One region of the Kitasatospora sp. NPDC048365 genome, then DNA from elsewhere that is predicted to be linked to it. Evidence: predicted binding sites of a transcription regulator. Region 1 holds the regulator's gene; the other holds the start of a gene.
The links. The regulator HrcA, encoded in region 1, represses chaperone genes, less so after heat shock. The targets are predictions, from matches to a motif close to TTNGCACTCNGNNNNNCNGAGTGCNAA.
Positions count from the first base shown of each region.

Region 1 (7,492 bases):
GACGGACGCTCCTCCCCGCGCAGCATGGAGAGCCGCCGCAGCAGCTCCTCCTGCTCCGGGTCGAGCTTGGTCGGCGTCTGCACCTCGACATGCACTATCAGGTCGCCCCGGCCGCCCCCGCGCAGGTGCGTGATGCCGCGACCGTGCAGCGGGATCGACTGGCCGCTCTGGGTGCCGGGCCGGATGTCGACCTCCTCCAGCCCGTCGAGGGTCTGCAGCGGCACCTGGGTGCCGAGCGCGGCGGCGGTCATCGGGATGGTCACCGTGCAGTGCAGGTCGTCCCCGCGCCGCTGGAACACCTGGTGGGCGGTCTCGGCGATCTCGACGTAGAGGTCACCGGCGGGGCCGCCGCCGGGGCCGACCTCGCCCTCGCCGGCCAGCTGGATCCGGGTGCCGTTGTCGACACCGGCGGGGATCTTCACGGTCAGCGTGCGGCGGGCCCGGACGCGGCCGTCGCCGGCGCACTCGGGGCACGGGGTGGGCACCACGGTGCCGAAGCCCTGGCACTGCGGGCAGGGGCGGGAGGTCATGACCTGGCCCAGGAAGGACCGGGTGACCTGGGAGACCTCGCCCTTGCCGCGACACATGTCACAGGTCTGCGCGGAGGTGCCGGGGGCGGCGCCCTCGCCGTTGCAGGTGGTGCAGGTGACGGCGGTGTCGACCTGGAGTTCCTTGGTGGTGCCGAAGGCGGCCTCCTCCAGGGTGATCTCCAGGCGGATCATGGCGTCCTGGCCGCGGCGCGTCCGGGAGCGCGGACCGCGCTGGCCGGAGGCGGCGCCGAAGAAGGCGTCCATGATGTCGGAGAAGCCGAAGCCCGCCGCGCCCGCGCCGAACCCGCCCGCGCCGCCGCCGTTGGGCGACAGCGGGTCGCCGCCGAGGTCGTAGACCTGGCGCTTCTGCGGATCGGAGAGCACCTCGTAGGCGGCGTTGATCTCCTTGAACCGCTCCTGCGTCTTCGGGTCGGGGTTGACGTCCGGGTGCAGTTCGCGTGCGAGGCGTCGGAACGCCTTCTTGATCTCGTCCTGCCCCGCGTCGCGTCGGACGCCGAGTACCGCGTAGTAGTCCGTGGCCACCAAATGCTCCGGTTTGTTCCGCCTCTAGAAGTGCTTGCGATCGACTGCGCCGGCTCTGACCGGCATCCCTGCTACGACTCGGCCAGGATCTGACCCACGTACCGTGCCACCGCTCGCACCGCCCCCATTGTGCCCGGGTAATCCATCCGGGTCGGACCGATCACCCCGAGCTTTGCCACGCTCTGGTCGCCCGAACCGTAACCGACCGAGACCATCGAGGTGGAATTGAGCCCCTCGTACGCGATCTCGTGGCCGATCCGGACCGTCATCCCGGACTCCGCCGTCTCACCCAGGAGGCGGAGCAGGACGACCTGCTCCTCGAGCGCCTCCAGCACGGGCTGGACGGTGAGCGGGAAGTCGTGGCCGAAGCGGGTCAGGTTGGCGGTACCCGCCAGCATGATCCGCTCCTCGTTCTGCTCGGCGAGGGTCTCGAAGAGGGTGGCGAGCACGGCGCTGACGATCGGCCGTTCGACCTGCTCGAAGCCGGACGGCAGATCCTCCAGGATCACCGGGACCTCGGGCAGCGGACAGCCGCCGGCCATGCCGTTGAGCTTGGCGCGCAGGTCGCCGAGCAGGGTCTCGCCCACCGTGCCGGGACAGTCGACCAGCCGCTGCTCGACCCGGCCGGTGTTGGTGATCAGCACCAGCATCAGCTTGGTCGGGGTGATGGCGACCAACTCGATGTGCCGCACCGTGGAGCGGGTCAGCGAGGGGTACTGGACGACGGCGACCTGCCGGGTCAGCTGGGCGAGCAGCCGCACCGTGCGGGCGACCACGTCGTCCAGGTCGACGGCGCCCTCCAGGAAGTGCCGGATGGCGCGCCGCTCGGGCGCGGACATCGGCTTGACCTCGGCGAGCCGGTCGACGAACAGCCGGTAGCCCTTGTCGGTGGGGATCCGGCCCGCGCTGGTGTGCGGCTGCTGGATGTACCCGTCCTCCTCCAGCGCGGCCATGTCGTTGCGCACGGTGGCCGGGGAGACGCCCAGGTTGTGCCGCTCGACCAGGGCCTTGGAGCCGACCGGCTCCTCGGTGCCCACGTAGTCCTGGACGATCGCGCGCAGCACCGCGAGCCGCCGCTCGTCGAGCGGGCGGACAGACGGGCGGGCGTCGAACCGCCGAGCCTCGGGCTTGCCGTCCTCGGGCATGGCACGCACCTCCGTCTTCGTCCGTTGACCTGGTAGCCGTCCCCCGTCTGGCACTCCGGAAGGCAGAGTGCCAGGACCGTACCAGCCAGTGTAAGGCCCGGGTCCGACGGCAGGAACGGCCCGGCCACGTGATCCTCGTCCGAGTGGCAGCATCGAAGTCAGAAGGCACCTGAGGAGGAAGCGGCGATGTCGACGTCACAGCACTCCCGGTTCGCGCCCGACCGCGGCCTGACCGGGCGGATGGTCACCACGATGTTCCTGATCGGCCTGGTGTACGTGGGTTTCACCGGGCTGCTGATCGTGCTGCTGCGCGGCGCGTGGCCGCTGATCGTCCTGATCTCGGGCGGCCTGTTCGTCGCCCAGTTCTGGTTCAGCGACAAGATCACCGAACGGGCGATGGGCGCCCACGAGGTGACGCCCGAGCAGTACCCGCAGCTGCACGGCGCCGTCGACCGGCTCTGCGCCCTGGCCGACATGCCCAAACCCCGGGTGGCGGTCGCCGACAACGACATGCCGAACGCCTTCGCCACCGGCCGCAAACCCGAGAAGTCCGTGGTCTGCGTCACCACCGGCCTGCTGCGCCGGCTCGAACCGGAGGAGCTGGAGGGCGTCCTCGCCCACGAGCTCTCGCACGTCGCCCACCGGGACGTCGCGGTGATGACGGTGGCCGGATTCCTGGGCGTGCTGGCCGGGGCGATCACCCGGATGGCCCTGTACGGCGGATTCGTCGGCTCCAACCGGAACAGCAACGACTCCAACGCCGCAATCGCGGCACTGATCGTCCCGCTGGTGGCCATGGTGGTGTACGCGATCAGCTTCCTGCTCACCCGGCTGCTCTCCCGCTACCGGGAACTCGCCGCCGACCGGGCCGCCGCCCAGCTGACCGGCCGGCCCAGCGCGCTGGCCTCCGCCCTGACCAAGGTCAGCGGGCAGATCGCCGCCATCCCCACCAAGGACCTGCGCCAGGCCCAGCCGTACAACGCCTTCTACTTCGCCCCCGCGCTGAGCGCCCGCGAGGCCGCCGGCCAGCTGTTCTCCACCCACCCGACGCTGGAGCGGCGGCTGGAGCAGCTGGAGAAGATCTCCACCGAACTCGGCCACTGAAGCCGACCTGAACCCGGCCGGCCCGGCCACCGAGCCCCGATCCGCGAGGATCGGTCCTCGCGGACCCGAGAGGACCTGAGATGGGATTCCTGGACGCCCTGTTCGGCCGCTCCAAGCCGGTCAAGCCCGACCTGGACCAGCTGTTCGCCGTCCCCTCCGCCGCGCTCACCCTGGAGGCCGCGTCCGGCTTCCGGCCGACCGGTCTCGGGTCGGTGTGCTTCGCCGCCGTCGAGGGCGGGGCGTTCGCCGACGTCCAGACGCAGGTCCGCGAGCTCCTGGACGCCGACACCGCGCGCGGCGGCGTCCCGGTCGAGGTCTCCCAGGACTCCTACGGCTACACCTGGCTGCTCGCCCGCCACACCCCCGAGGAGATCGCCGACCTGGTCAACGACCTGCACGCGGTCAACAGCGAGCTGGAGGCGAACGGCTTCGGACCGCAGCTGCTCTGCTCGATCGTCGCGTTCCGCAACCCCGCGGGGCAGTCCCTCGGCCTGGTCTACCTCTACAAGCGCGGCACCTTCTACCCGTTCGCCCCGATGCCGGGCGGCGGCGAGAAGCGCAACAGCCCGGTCGAGCTCCAGGCCAAGGGCCTGCTCACCAACGACCTCCGGGTCGAACAGGACCTCTCCCGCTGGTTCCCCGTCTGGGGCGCCCCGGGCCTGACGGACTAGCCCCTCACGCCGGCCCGGGCCGGGCCGGTGGCAGGTGCGGGCACGGGCCCGCGTCCGGGGCGACCGTGGAGCGGGCCGGCCACGGCGGGAAGTCGGGCGCCGGCAGGCCGGCGGCCAGCGCGTTCCACCGGTCCACCCAGGGCTGCGCCAGCTCCGGACAGCACCACACCCGGTTCCAGCCCCAGTACCAGCCGTCCGCCCGCACCCTCTGCACCGCCGGGCTGTGGACGCCCTTGACCCGGAAGTTCTCCAGGTGCCGCCGGAAAATGATCAGGGAGATCTGCCGCCTGCGCCCACCGCGGTGGACCCCGATCACCTGCACCTGCTCGTCCTCGTCCGCGTAGCGGGGAGGCACCACCCACAGCCTCGCCCCCGGAGCGAAGTGCTTCAGCCCCGACTCCGTTCGGGCACCGCCGGGCCCGTGCGTGGTCGACCGGGCCACATTGGCCACCACGCCCCACTCCAGGGGCCCACCCGTCGCTTCGTCCGGTTCCGTCACACCGAGAAGTATCGACGGGCCGCGTCGCGGGCCGCCGCCCGCCTCCGGGTATTCCCTCGCCGCCGCTTCCCCGGCCGGACTAGAGTCCGCCCGTGACCGATTGGGACCTTCTGGAAGCCGCCGCCCCCTCCGCCGAGTCCGTCGCGGTGGCGAGTGCCGCACTGCGCTCGCCCGACCCGGTGGAGCGCGACGAGCGGGCCTACCCGCTGCTGGCGCGCTGGGTGCCCGAGCTGGCGCCCGAGGCGCGACTGGCCCTCGGGGACGAGCTGGCCGAACGCTTCGACGATCCGGAGATCCAGGCCCGGACGTTCGCACCCCTGGTCCTGGCGAAGCTCGTCCGGGCCGGTGCGTACCGGCCGCAGTGGCTGGCGGCGTTCGGCCGCTGGTACCCCGCCGAGACCGACCTGCGCGGGTGGGACCCGGCGCTGGGGTGGCTGCACGCGGTCGCGCACGGCGCCGACCTGCTGCGCGCCTTCGGCGAGCACCCCGAGGTGGACCCGGCCGAGCCGCTCGCCCTCGGCGCAGCCCGACTGCTCGCACCGACCGACCACGTGTGGGACGCGATGGAGGACGACCGGCTCGGCTTCGCGCTGGCCCTCACCCTGACCCGCGAGGAGCTGGCCGAGGACCGGGCGGTGGCCTGGCTGGACCGGATCGCGGAGGTCTTCGCCACCGGCGAGCCCGGCCCGATGCCGCCGTTCGCCTCCAACACGCTGCGCACCCTGCGCGTGCTCTACCTGCTCGCCGACCGCGGGGTCCGCCCGGACTGGGTCGGTGGCGAGGTACGGGCGCTCCCCCACGGCGAGGCGGTCAAGCAGCGGATCGCCGAGGTACTGGCGATCGCCGCGCCCTACCCGGGGTGAGGGCAGGCCGGTGCGAGGTGTGTGGGGTGCAGGTGTGTGGGGTGCGCCGGGTGTGCGGGTCTCCCGGGTGACGGCCGGTCAGCGGCCGTAGACTCGGTCAGATGCGCAGCAGGAGTTACGGGCCGGATCTGACCCCGCCGTGGAAGAAGCAGCAGCCCGCGCCCGAGGTGGCGGCCGAACGCGACCTGGTCGTGGAGGAAGCTGCCACCGGGTTCTGCGGGGCGGTGGTGCGCTGCGAGCGGACCGCCGAGGGCTGGACCGTGACCCTGGAGGACCGCTTCGGCAAGCACCGGGTCTTCCCCCTGACGGACCGCGGCTTCCTGCTGGAGGGCCGGGTGGTGACCCTGGTGCGGCCGACCGCTCCGGCGCCGGCCCGCGGGCCGGGCCTGACCGCCTCCGGTTCGGTCGCCGTCCCGGGGGCCCGGGCGCGGGTCGCCCGGGAGTCGCGGATCTACGTGGAGGGCCGGCACGACGCCGAGCTGGTCGAGCGGGTCTGGGGCGACGACCTGCGGATCGAGGGCGTGGTGGTCGAGTACCTGGAGGGCATCGACGACCTGCCCGCGATCGTCGCCGAGTTCGCCCCGGGCCCTGGCCGGCGGCTCGGCGTGCTGGTCGACCACCTGCTGCCCGGCACCAAGGAGCACCGGATCGCCGCCCGGGTGACCGGCGACCACGTGCTGGTCGTCGGCCACCCGTACATCGACATCTGGCAGGCCGTGAAGCCGTCCAGCGTCGGCATCCCCGGCTGGCCGGACGTGCCCTTCGAGGAGGACTGGAAGCAGGGCATCTGCCGCCGCCTCGGCTGGCCGGTGGACACCCCGGCCGCCTGGAAGCGCATCCTCGCCTCGGTGAACTCCTACAAGGACCTGGAACCGGCCCTGCTGGGCCGCGTCGAGGAGCTGATCGACTTCACGACAGAGCCGGGTCAATGACCACCCGGGTCGGCCCTCGGAGTCGGTGACCGTGTGTCAGCCGGCGGCCTCGACCACCCGGACCACCGGCGGCACGCAGCTCGGCAGGGTGTCGACGACCCTGGTGGTGAAGGCCGACGGGCCTTCGGGCCGCGGCTGACCGAAGTTCTGAACGATCACCAGCAGGGTGGCGCCCGCCGGGATCCGGGCGGGGTCGATCCGGACGGTGCGCCGGTCGTCCTCCGGATGCTCGACGTCGGACCCGGGCCGTCCCCTTCACTCCCTACTTGGCCGCAGCCGCGCCGAGCGTTTCATCGCTCACCCGCAGGAGTGAGGGGACCGGTCCGCCGTCAGTCGACCAGGTCGCGGACCACGCCGTCGGCCAGCAGGCGTCCGCGCAGGGTGAGCGCGGCCCGGCCGTCGGCGAAGGCGTCCTCGTCCAGCAGGCCGTCGGCCACCGCGCGTTCGGCGGCGGCGCGGCCGTCGGCGGTGAGCAGGGTGAGCGGGCAGCCGTCGACCAGGCGCAGTTCCAGCAGGATCCGCTCGACCCGGCGGTCCTCCTCGGCGAGCACCTCGCGGGCGAGCGCCGGGGTGCGGCCCTCCGCGAGGGCCTGGGCGTAGGCGGCCGGGTGCTTGGCGTTCCACCAGCGGACGCCGCCGACGTGGCTGTGCGCGCCCGGTCCGGCGCCCCACCAGTCGGCGCCGGTCCAGTACAGCTCGTTGTGGCGGCAGCGGCCGGCGTCGGTGGTGGCCCAGTTGGAGACCTCGTACCAGGAGTAGCCGGCGGCGGCGAGCGCCTGCTCGGCGATCAGGTAGCGGTCGGCGTGCACGTCGTCGTCGATCATCGGCAGTTCGCCGCGCTTGACCCGGGCGGCCAGTCGGGTGCCGTCCTCGACGATCAGCGAGTAGGCGGAGACGTGGTCGGGCCCGGCGCCGATCGCGGCGTCCAGCGAGGCCCGCCAGTCGTCGTCGGACTCGCCGGGGGTGCCGTAGATCAGGTCGAGGTTGACGTGCTCGAAGCCGGCCGCGCGGGCCTCGGCGACGCAGGCCTCGGGGCGGCCGGGGGTGTGGTGCCGGTCGAGCAGCTGCAGGACGTGCGGGCGGGCGCTCTGCATGCCGAAGGAGAGCCGGTTGTAGCCGCCCTCACGGAGTTCCGCCAGGTAGGCGGGGTCGACCGACTCGGGGTTGGCCTCGGTGGTGACCTCCGCGCCGTCGGCGAGGCCGAA
Region 1 is NZ_JBICYJ010000015.1:118,074-125,565, forward strand. It holds gene dnaJ (molecular chaperone DnaJ) at 1-1,073, opposite strand, end outside; gene hrcA (heat-inducible transcriptional repressor HrcA) at 1,145-2,218, opposite strand; gene htpX (zinc metalloprotease HtpX) at 2,405-3,322, shown strand; gene ACGFX4_RS17670 (hypothetical protein) at 3,403-3,993, shown strand; gene ACGFX4_RS17675 (hypothetical protein) at 3,998-4,348, opposite strand; gene ACGFX4_RS17680 (DUF2785 domain-containing protein) at 4,585-5,355, shown strand; gene ACGFX4_RS17685 (DUF3097 domain-containing protein) at 5,457-6,287, shown strand; gene ACGFX4_RS17690 (hypothetical protein) at 6,324-6,446, opposite strand; gene hemW (radical SAM family heme chaperone HemW) at 6,617-7,492, opposite strand, start outside.

Region 2 (7,492 bases), on a different contig from region 1:
CCGGGGGCGGGCCCGCCCCCCCCCCCCCCCCCCCCCCCCCCCCCCCCCCCCCCCCCCCCCCCCCCCCCCCGCGGCGTGCGGGCCTACGCTGGGGGAGAGGGTCGGGAACGAGTGAGGACTGGCGATGAGTGAGCGGACCGGGGACCGGGACGACGAGAAGGCCCGGACGGACGAGGCGGCCGCTGCGGCCGGGGCCGCGAAGGCCAGGCTGGTCTTCGGGGATCCGCTGGAGCGGCAGACCAGTGACGACACCGACCAGGGCTGGGGCGGCCCGGCGGGCGGCGGCGGGAACGGTGGGCGGGAGCGCGGGCTGGACTGGTACCTGAGCCAGCGGCCCCCGCACCACGGGGACTGACGGGGGAGCGGGGAGTGACGCGGGGGGCCTGACGGGTGCGGGGACGGGGCCTCAGCGGCTGCTGGTCAGGGCGTCGCGGATCTGGGTGAGCAGCTCGACCTCCTTGGCCTCGGCCTCCAGCGCCTCCTCCTCGACGGTCTTGCGCTTGGCCATGAAGTGGTTCATCGGCAGGATCAGCAGGAAGTAGACGACCGCGGCGGTGATCAGGAAGCTCAGCGCGGCGCTGAGCACCGATCCCCAGAGGATCCGGATGCCCGAGGTGACGTTCCCCGAGGGGTCCACCACGCACGGCCCCTTGATGCAGGAGCTGTACGCGGCCAGGTCCTTGCTGCCGAAGGCGCCGACCAGGGGGTCGATGATGCCCTTGACGAAGGCGTTGACGATGTTGGTGAATGCGGCGCCGATCACGACCGCCACGGCCAGGTCGATGACATTGCCGCGGAGCAGGAATTCCTTGAAGCCCTTCATGCTGCGCTGAACGGCGTCAGCCCGGTGAGGTTACGGGTGAAATCCGATCTTTCCGGTTGACGCGGCGGCGCAGCCGGCGGGCGGCGCCGCGGGCGGTGGGCCGGGTCGCAGCGGGCCGGCCGCCAGCGCGGTGAGGGCCGCGATCAGCCCGGTGACCAGCACCCCGGGCCTGCGCCGGACCGCGTGCTGCAGCCGGTGGCGGCCGCCACCGCCGCGCCGGATCGGCGGGAACGGCGGGATGTCGCGGCGCGGTGGCACGGCGGTCGCGGGCAGCGGGGGAACGAGGTACATGGTCATGGCGGCACCGCATTTCTCCGGTCGGAGCGCCCCCGGCCGGGGGCGCGGAACCAGAGTGCGGCCGGGTGTCGACCCGGCCCAGGGCCCGCCGATTTCCTGTGGAAAAACCGGCCTTGTGGACAACCGGAGTCCCCCACCCGGGTGAGAACGGTGCGAGCGGGGGGAGAAAACGCGGAACCCGGTGGTGCCAGCAGGCACCACCGGGTTCCGGAAAGGCTTTGCTCAGCTCGCGGCGGGAGCGGAGGACGTCGACGACGACGAGGAGGAGGGCGTCGACGAGGGGGTGGAGGCGGTCGAGGAGGACGAGGCGCCCACCGAGCTGCTCGACGAGGAGCGGCTGTCGGTGCGGTAGAAGCCCGAGCCCTTGAAGACCACGCCCACGGCCGAGAAGACCTTGCGGAGCTTCCCCTGGCAGTCGGGGCACGTGGTCAGCGCGTCGTCGCTGAACTTCTGCACCGCCTCGAGGCCGTTGCCGCACTCGGTGCACTGGTACTGGTACGTGGGCACTTGCTCTTCCTCCTGCACTCCCCCTGGCACTCTCACCTGATGAGTGCTAACAACGGTCCATGATGCGGCATTCCGCCGCGTCAGTCCAGCGTCGGCCGCGTGATCGCCCGATCGCGCGGTCAGCCGCGCGAGGCGGCGCCGACCGGCTGCGGCCTGAGCGGGACGCTCCTGGCAACGGTACGGCCCGAGCTGCCCGGGGCCACCAGCAGACGGCGCATCGTGACGAGCGCCACCAGGCCGAGCCCGGAGCCGACCACCGGGACCAGGAAGCCGGCCGAGGGCCCGCCGTGGTCGATCAGCTGGCCGGCGGCGGTCGAGCCGGCCGCCAGGCCGAGGCCGATCGCGCCGGTCAGCCAGGTGAAGGCCTCGGTCTTGGCGCCGTCGCCGACCAGGGTCTCGACCAGGGTGTAGCCGGTGATCAGGGTGGGCGCGATGGCGAGGCCGCAGAAGAGTCCGGCGATCGCGAGGGCGACCAGATTGGGCATCGCCCACAGGGTGGAGCAGCCGAGCACCAGCAGCGCGTAGCAGCCGAGCATCCGCTGCCGGGCCGAGTGCCGCCAGGCGATCATGCCGTAGAGCACGCCGGCCAGCATCGAGCCGCCGGCGAAGACGCCGTACACGATGCCGCTCGTCCCGGCCCGGCCGGCCGACTCGGCGAAGGCGGTGACCGAGACCTGCATCGCGCCGAAGACGGTGCCGACGCCGAGGAAGGCTCCGACCAGCAGCCGCACGCCGGGGGCGGCCAGCGCGGACTCGCGCCGGGTGCCGGCCGCGGGGAGCTTCAGCGCGGGCGCGGTGGAGCGCTGGGCGGCGAAGGCCAGGCCGCCGGCCACGGTGAGCACGGCCTCGGCGACCAGGCCGGTGGCGGGGGAGATTCCGGTGGCGATCGCGGTGGCGAGCACCGGGCCGATCACGAAGGTGAACTCGTCGGTGACCGACTCGAAGGCGAAGGCGGTGTTGAGCCTGGCCGGGTCGTCGGCCAGCTTGGCCACCCAGCGGGCGCGGACCATGGCGCCGATCTGCGGCACCGAGGCGCCGGCCGGGACGGCGGCCAGGAAGAGCGTCCAGGTCGGGGCGTGGCCGAGGGCCAGGGCGATCAGCGCACCGACCGACACGGCGTGCACCAGGACGCCGGGGACCAGCACGGCGGACTGCCCGTAGCGGTCGGCGAGCCGGCCGGTCTGCGGGCCGACCAGCGCCTGGGCGACGGCGGACGCCGCCGCGACGGCGCCGGCCAGGCCGTAGGAGCCGTGGGTGTCCAGCACCAACAGCACGATGCCGAGGCTCAGCATGGCGTAGGGCAGGCGGGCGGCGAAGGCGGGGACCAGGAAGGTCCGGGCGCCGGGGGTGCGCAGCAGCGTGCCGTAGCCGGCGCGGTTGCGGGTGGGGTTGTCGACCGTTCGGCGGGCCGCCACGGTCGGTCCTCTCTGCCGCCTGGTAGCGCGGACCGGGGGCCGAGGGTGGGGCCCGGACGCGCGCCGAGAGTCGTCCTCTCGCGCGTCGACCGGGGTAGATACCTCGGCCGGGAAGGTCACCGGGCCGGGCCGCCGAGCGGTCGCGCCGACTCTGCATCAGGCAGGTGGTACGGATGCAATCGTCAGATGTATACCTTCATTATACCGGCTGCTGCCCGAAACGTCCTGCCAATGCAAGGTGAACATCGTCACCGACCGTTCAGCCACCCGGCCAGCTTGCCGCCGCGGTCGACCGCGCGCAGCCGCTTCTCGGCGGCCTCGGCGACCTCGTCGGTGGTGACCACGAGCAGTTCGTCGGCGGGCCGCAGCACGGTGGTCTTGTCCGGGACGAAGCTGGAGCCCTCGCGCACCACCAGGGTGACGGCGGCGCCCTTGGGCAGCCGCAGCTCGCCGACCTCGACGCCGGCCATCCGGGAGCCGGGGGCGAGCGCGACCGAGAGCAGCTGGCCGTGCAGCTTCTCCAGCGGCGCCGACTCGATGCCGAGGTCCTGACCCAGGTCGCCCTCGCCGATCCGCAGCCAGCGGGCGACCAGCGGCAGGGTGGGGCCCTGGAGCAGGGTGAAGACCACGACCAGGATGAAGACCACGTTGAAGACCTGCTGGGCCGACTCGGCCCCGTAGACCACCGGGATGGTGGCCAGCACGATGGGCACCGCGCCGCGCAGCCCGGCCCAGCTGAGCAGGGCCTGCTCGCGCCAGGGCATTCGGAACGGGGTCATGGTGAGCAGCACCGAGGCGGGCCGGGCGAGGAAGACCAGCACCGCGCCGACCACCAGCGCGGGCACCACGGCGCTGCCCATGGTGGCGGGGGTGCAGAGCAGGCCGAGCATCACGAACATGCCGATCTGGCCGATCCAGGCCAGGCCGTCGGCGAAGCCGCGGACCGCCGGGCCGTGCGGCAGCTTGGCGTTGCCGAGCACCACCGAGGCCACGTACGCGGCGAGGAAGCCGGAGGCGTGCAGCAGCGCGCCGCCCGCGTAGGCGAGCACGATCAGCGCCAGCACCGCGATCGGGTACAGGCCGGAGGAGGGCAGGGCGACCCGGCGCACGCCGTACGCGCCGATCCGGCCGACCGCGTAGCCGACCACCGCGCCGACGGCCAGCTCGGCGATGATCGTGCCGACCAGGACGTACCAGGCGTCGGCCTCGCCGACGGTGGCGAAGGCGACCACCAGGATGACCACGGGGGCGTCGTTGAAGCCCGACTCGGCCTCCAGCAGGCCGGTCAGCCGCTTGGGCAGCGGCACCATCCGCAGCACCGAGAAGACCGCGGCGGCGTCGGTGGAGGAGACGATCGCGCCGAGCAGCAGCGAGGTGCGCCAGTCCAGGCCGACCAGCCAGTGCGCGCCGGCGGCGGTGACGAAGACGGAGACCGCGACGCCGAGGGTGGCGAGCGCGGTGGCGGCCGGCATGACCGGCTTTATCGCCTGCCAGCTGGTCTTCAGACCGCCCTCGGCGAGGATCACCACCAGGGCCGCGTAGCCGAGCACCTGGGTCAGCTCGGCGTTGTTGAAGGTGACGCCGAGGCCGTTCTGGCCGAGGGCGACGCCGATGCCGAGGTAGATCAGCAGCGAGGGGAGCCCCGAGCGGGTGGAGATGCGCACCGCGACCACCGCGACCAGGAGGATCACGGAAACCTCGAGCAGGAACTGGTTCAGGTGGTCAACGGTCACGCAGGGGCACCTCGGCAGGGGAGGGACGGCGGCGGCGGTGGGGCGGAGGGATGAAACGTTACCCAGTCTAACATTTTACCTGATCTTTGAACTAGGGGGTTCCCCCGTGCCCCTCGTGCAGGCCCGTCGTCCTAATGTGGTGCACTGTCACGGCCGCAGTCACCCTCGCCACAAGGATTCGGATGCCCCGCTCGAAGAAGTTCCGGCGCGCTCGTCTGATCGTGATCGTGCTGGCCGTCCTGCTGGTGGCCGGCGCGGCCGGCGGCAGCTGGTGGGCCGTCGACACGGTGCGCTCCTCCTTCCCCGACGTCGAGGGGACCGTTCGGGTACCCGGCATGGCCGCCCCGGTGGACGTGAAGCGCGACGCCAACGGCATCCCGCAGCTGTACGCCGACAGCGACGCCGACCTGTTCCGGGCCCAGGGCTACGTCCAGGCCCAGGACCGGTTCTGGGAGATGGACGTCCGCCGGCACATCACCGCCGGCCGGCTCTCCGAGATGTTCGGCTCCGGCCAGGTGGAGACCGACTCCTTCCTGCGCACCATGGGCTGGCGCCGGGTCGCGCAGCAGGAGTGGGACTCCCCGACGCTGCTCTCCGAGTCCACCAAGAAGAACCTGCAGGCCTACAGCGAGGGCGTCAACGCCTGGCTCGCCGAGCACCCCGGCGGGGCCGGCGCCTCGCTGGAGTACGCCCTGCTCGGCGTGGTGAACAGCGGCTACCAGCCGGAGAAGTGGGACCCGGTCGACTCGGTCGCCTGGCTCAAGGCGATGGCCTGGAACCTCTCCGGCAACCTCCAGGAGGAGATCGACCGCTCGCTGCTCACCCAGGACTTCTCCAAGGAGAAGATCGAGCAGCTCTACCCGGCGTACCCGTACGACCGCAACGGCACCATCGTGAAGACCGGCAAGGTCGGCACCGACGGCACCTACAAGCCGGCCGACGGCGCCGCGGCCGCCACCCCGCCCACCGTCCAGGCCGCCGCCGCGACCCAGGGCGTGCTCAAGGGCCTCGCCGACCGGATCGCCGCGGTGCCGCAGCTGCTCGGCCCGCAGGGCCAGGGCATCGGTTCCAACTCCTGGGTGGTGCGCGGCACCAACACCACCACCGGCCTGCCGCTGCTGGCCAACGACCCGCACCTGGGCCCCGGCATGCCGTCCATCTGGTACCAGATGGGCCTGCACTGCCGGGCGCTGAACAAGGCCTGCACCTTCGACACCGCGGGCTACACCTTCTCCGGCATGCCGGGCGTGGTGATCGGCCACAACAAGGACATCGCCTGGGGCTTCACCAACCTCGGCGCCGACGTCACCGACCTGTACCTGGAGAAGGTCACCGGCCCGGACACCTACCAGGTGGACGGCAAGGACGTGCCGTTCACCACCCGCAAGGAGACCATCAAGGTCGCCGGCGGCGAGGACCGCACCATCACCGTCCGCTCCACCCGCGAGGGCCTGCCGCTGATCTCCGACCAGAGCGAGGAGCAGCAGAAGGTCGGCACGTACGCGCCGGCCGGCAACGCCGCCCCGGACCGGGCGGCCGGCTACGGCGTGGCCCTGCAGTGGACCGCGCTCACCCCGGGCTCCACCATGGAGGCCGTCTTCAAGCTGAACCGGGCGAGCGACTTCGACGAGTTCCGGGCCGCCGCGAAGGACTTCGCCGTCCCCGCGCAGAACCTGATCTACGCCGACACCAAGAACAACATCGGCTACCAGGCGCCCGGCGTGATCCCGGTCCGGGCCAAGGGCGACGGCCGCTGGCCCGCGCCGGGCTGGGACTCCAGCTGGAAGTGGACCGGCACGATCGACTTCAAGTCGCTGCCGTACAGCTACAACCCCGCCTCCGGCTACATCGTCACCGCCAACCAGGCCGTGGCCGACGCGAGCTACCCGTTCCTGCTCACCACCGACTGGGAGTACGGCACCCGGGCCAAGGAGATCGGCGACCAGATCCAGGACAAGCTGAAGAACGGCGGCAAGATCTCGCCGGACGACATGCAGGCGATCCAGCTGGACGACACCAGCGTGATGGCCAAGACCCTGGTCCCGCTGCTGCTCAAGGTGCAGATCGACGACCCGTACGTGCGCGAGGCCCAGGACCTGCTGAAGGACTGGAACTACCGGCAGGACGCCGACTCGGCGGCCGCCGCGTACTACAACGGGGTCTGGCGCAACCTGCTCACCCTGGCCTACGGCCAGAAGTTCCCGGCCGACCTGCGGGCCGAGGGCGACTGCCTGCTGGTCCGTCAGAAGCGCGACTCGACGCTGCCCGACGACGCCGTCGGCGGCGCCGCCCAGGCGGTCACCGAGTGCGGCACCCGCAAGCCCTCGCAGGCCCAGCCGGACGGCGGCGACCGCTGGATGGAGGTCGTCCGCCAGCAGCTCACCCAGCCGGACAGCAGCTGGTGGGAGTACATCGACTCCAACCACCTGCCGCAGAAGGGCATGGACAAGCTGCTCGCCGAGGCGATGAAGGACGCCCGCCAGGAGCTCACCGCCAAGCTCGGCAAGGACATCTCCACCTGGACCTGGGGCCGGCTGCACACGCTGACCCTCAAGGAGCCCACCCTCGGCACCGACGAGTCGTCGGTCGCCTCCGGCCTGGTGCACAGGCTGCTCAACCGCGGCCCGTACCAGCTGGCCGGCGGCACCGCGGCGGTCGACGCGGCCGGCTGGAACGCCGCCGCCGGGTACGAGGTGGACTGGATCCCGTCGATGCGG
Region 2 is NZ_JBICYJ010000046.1:41-7,532, forward strand. It holds gene ACGFX4_RS33535 (hypothetical protein) at 125-355, shown strand; gene mscL (large conductance mechanosensitive channel protein MscL) at 407-823, opposite strand; gene ACGFX4_RS33545 (hypothetical protein) at 854-1,120, opposite strand; gene ACGFX4_RS33550 (FmdB family zinc ribbon protein) at 1,343-1,627, opposite strand; gene ACGFX4_RS33555 (MFS transporter) at 1,747-3,042, opposite strand; gene ACGFX4_RS33560 (potassium/proton antiporter) at 3,291-4,775, opposite strand; gene ACGFX4_RS33565 (penicillin acylase family protein) at 4,958-7,492, shown strand, end outside.
Region 2: a site for HrcA is predicted at 1,651-1,677, ahead of ACGFX4_RS33550 (FmdB family zinc ribbon protein). Genes of this name have one in related genera too.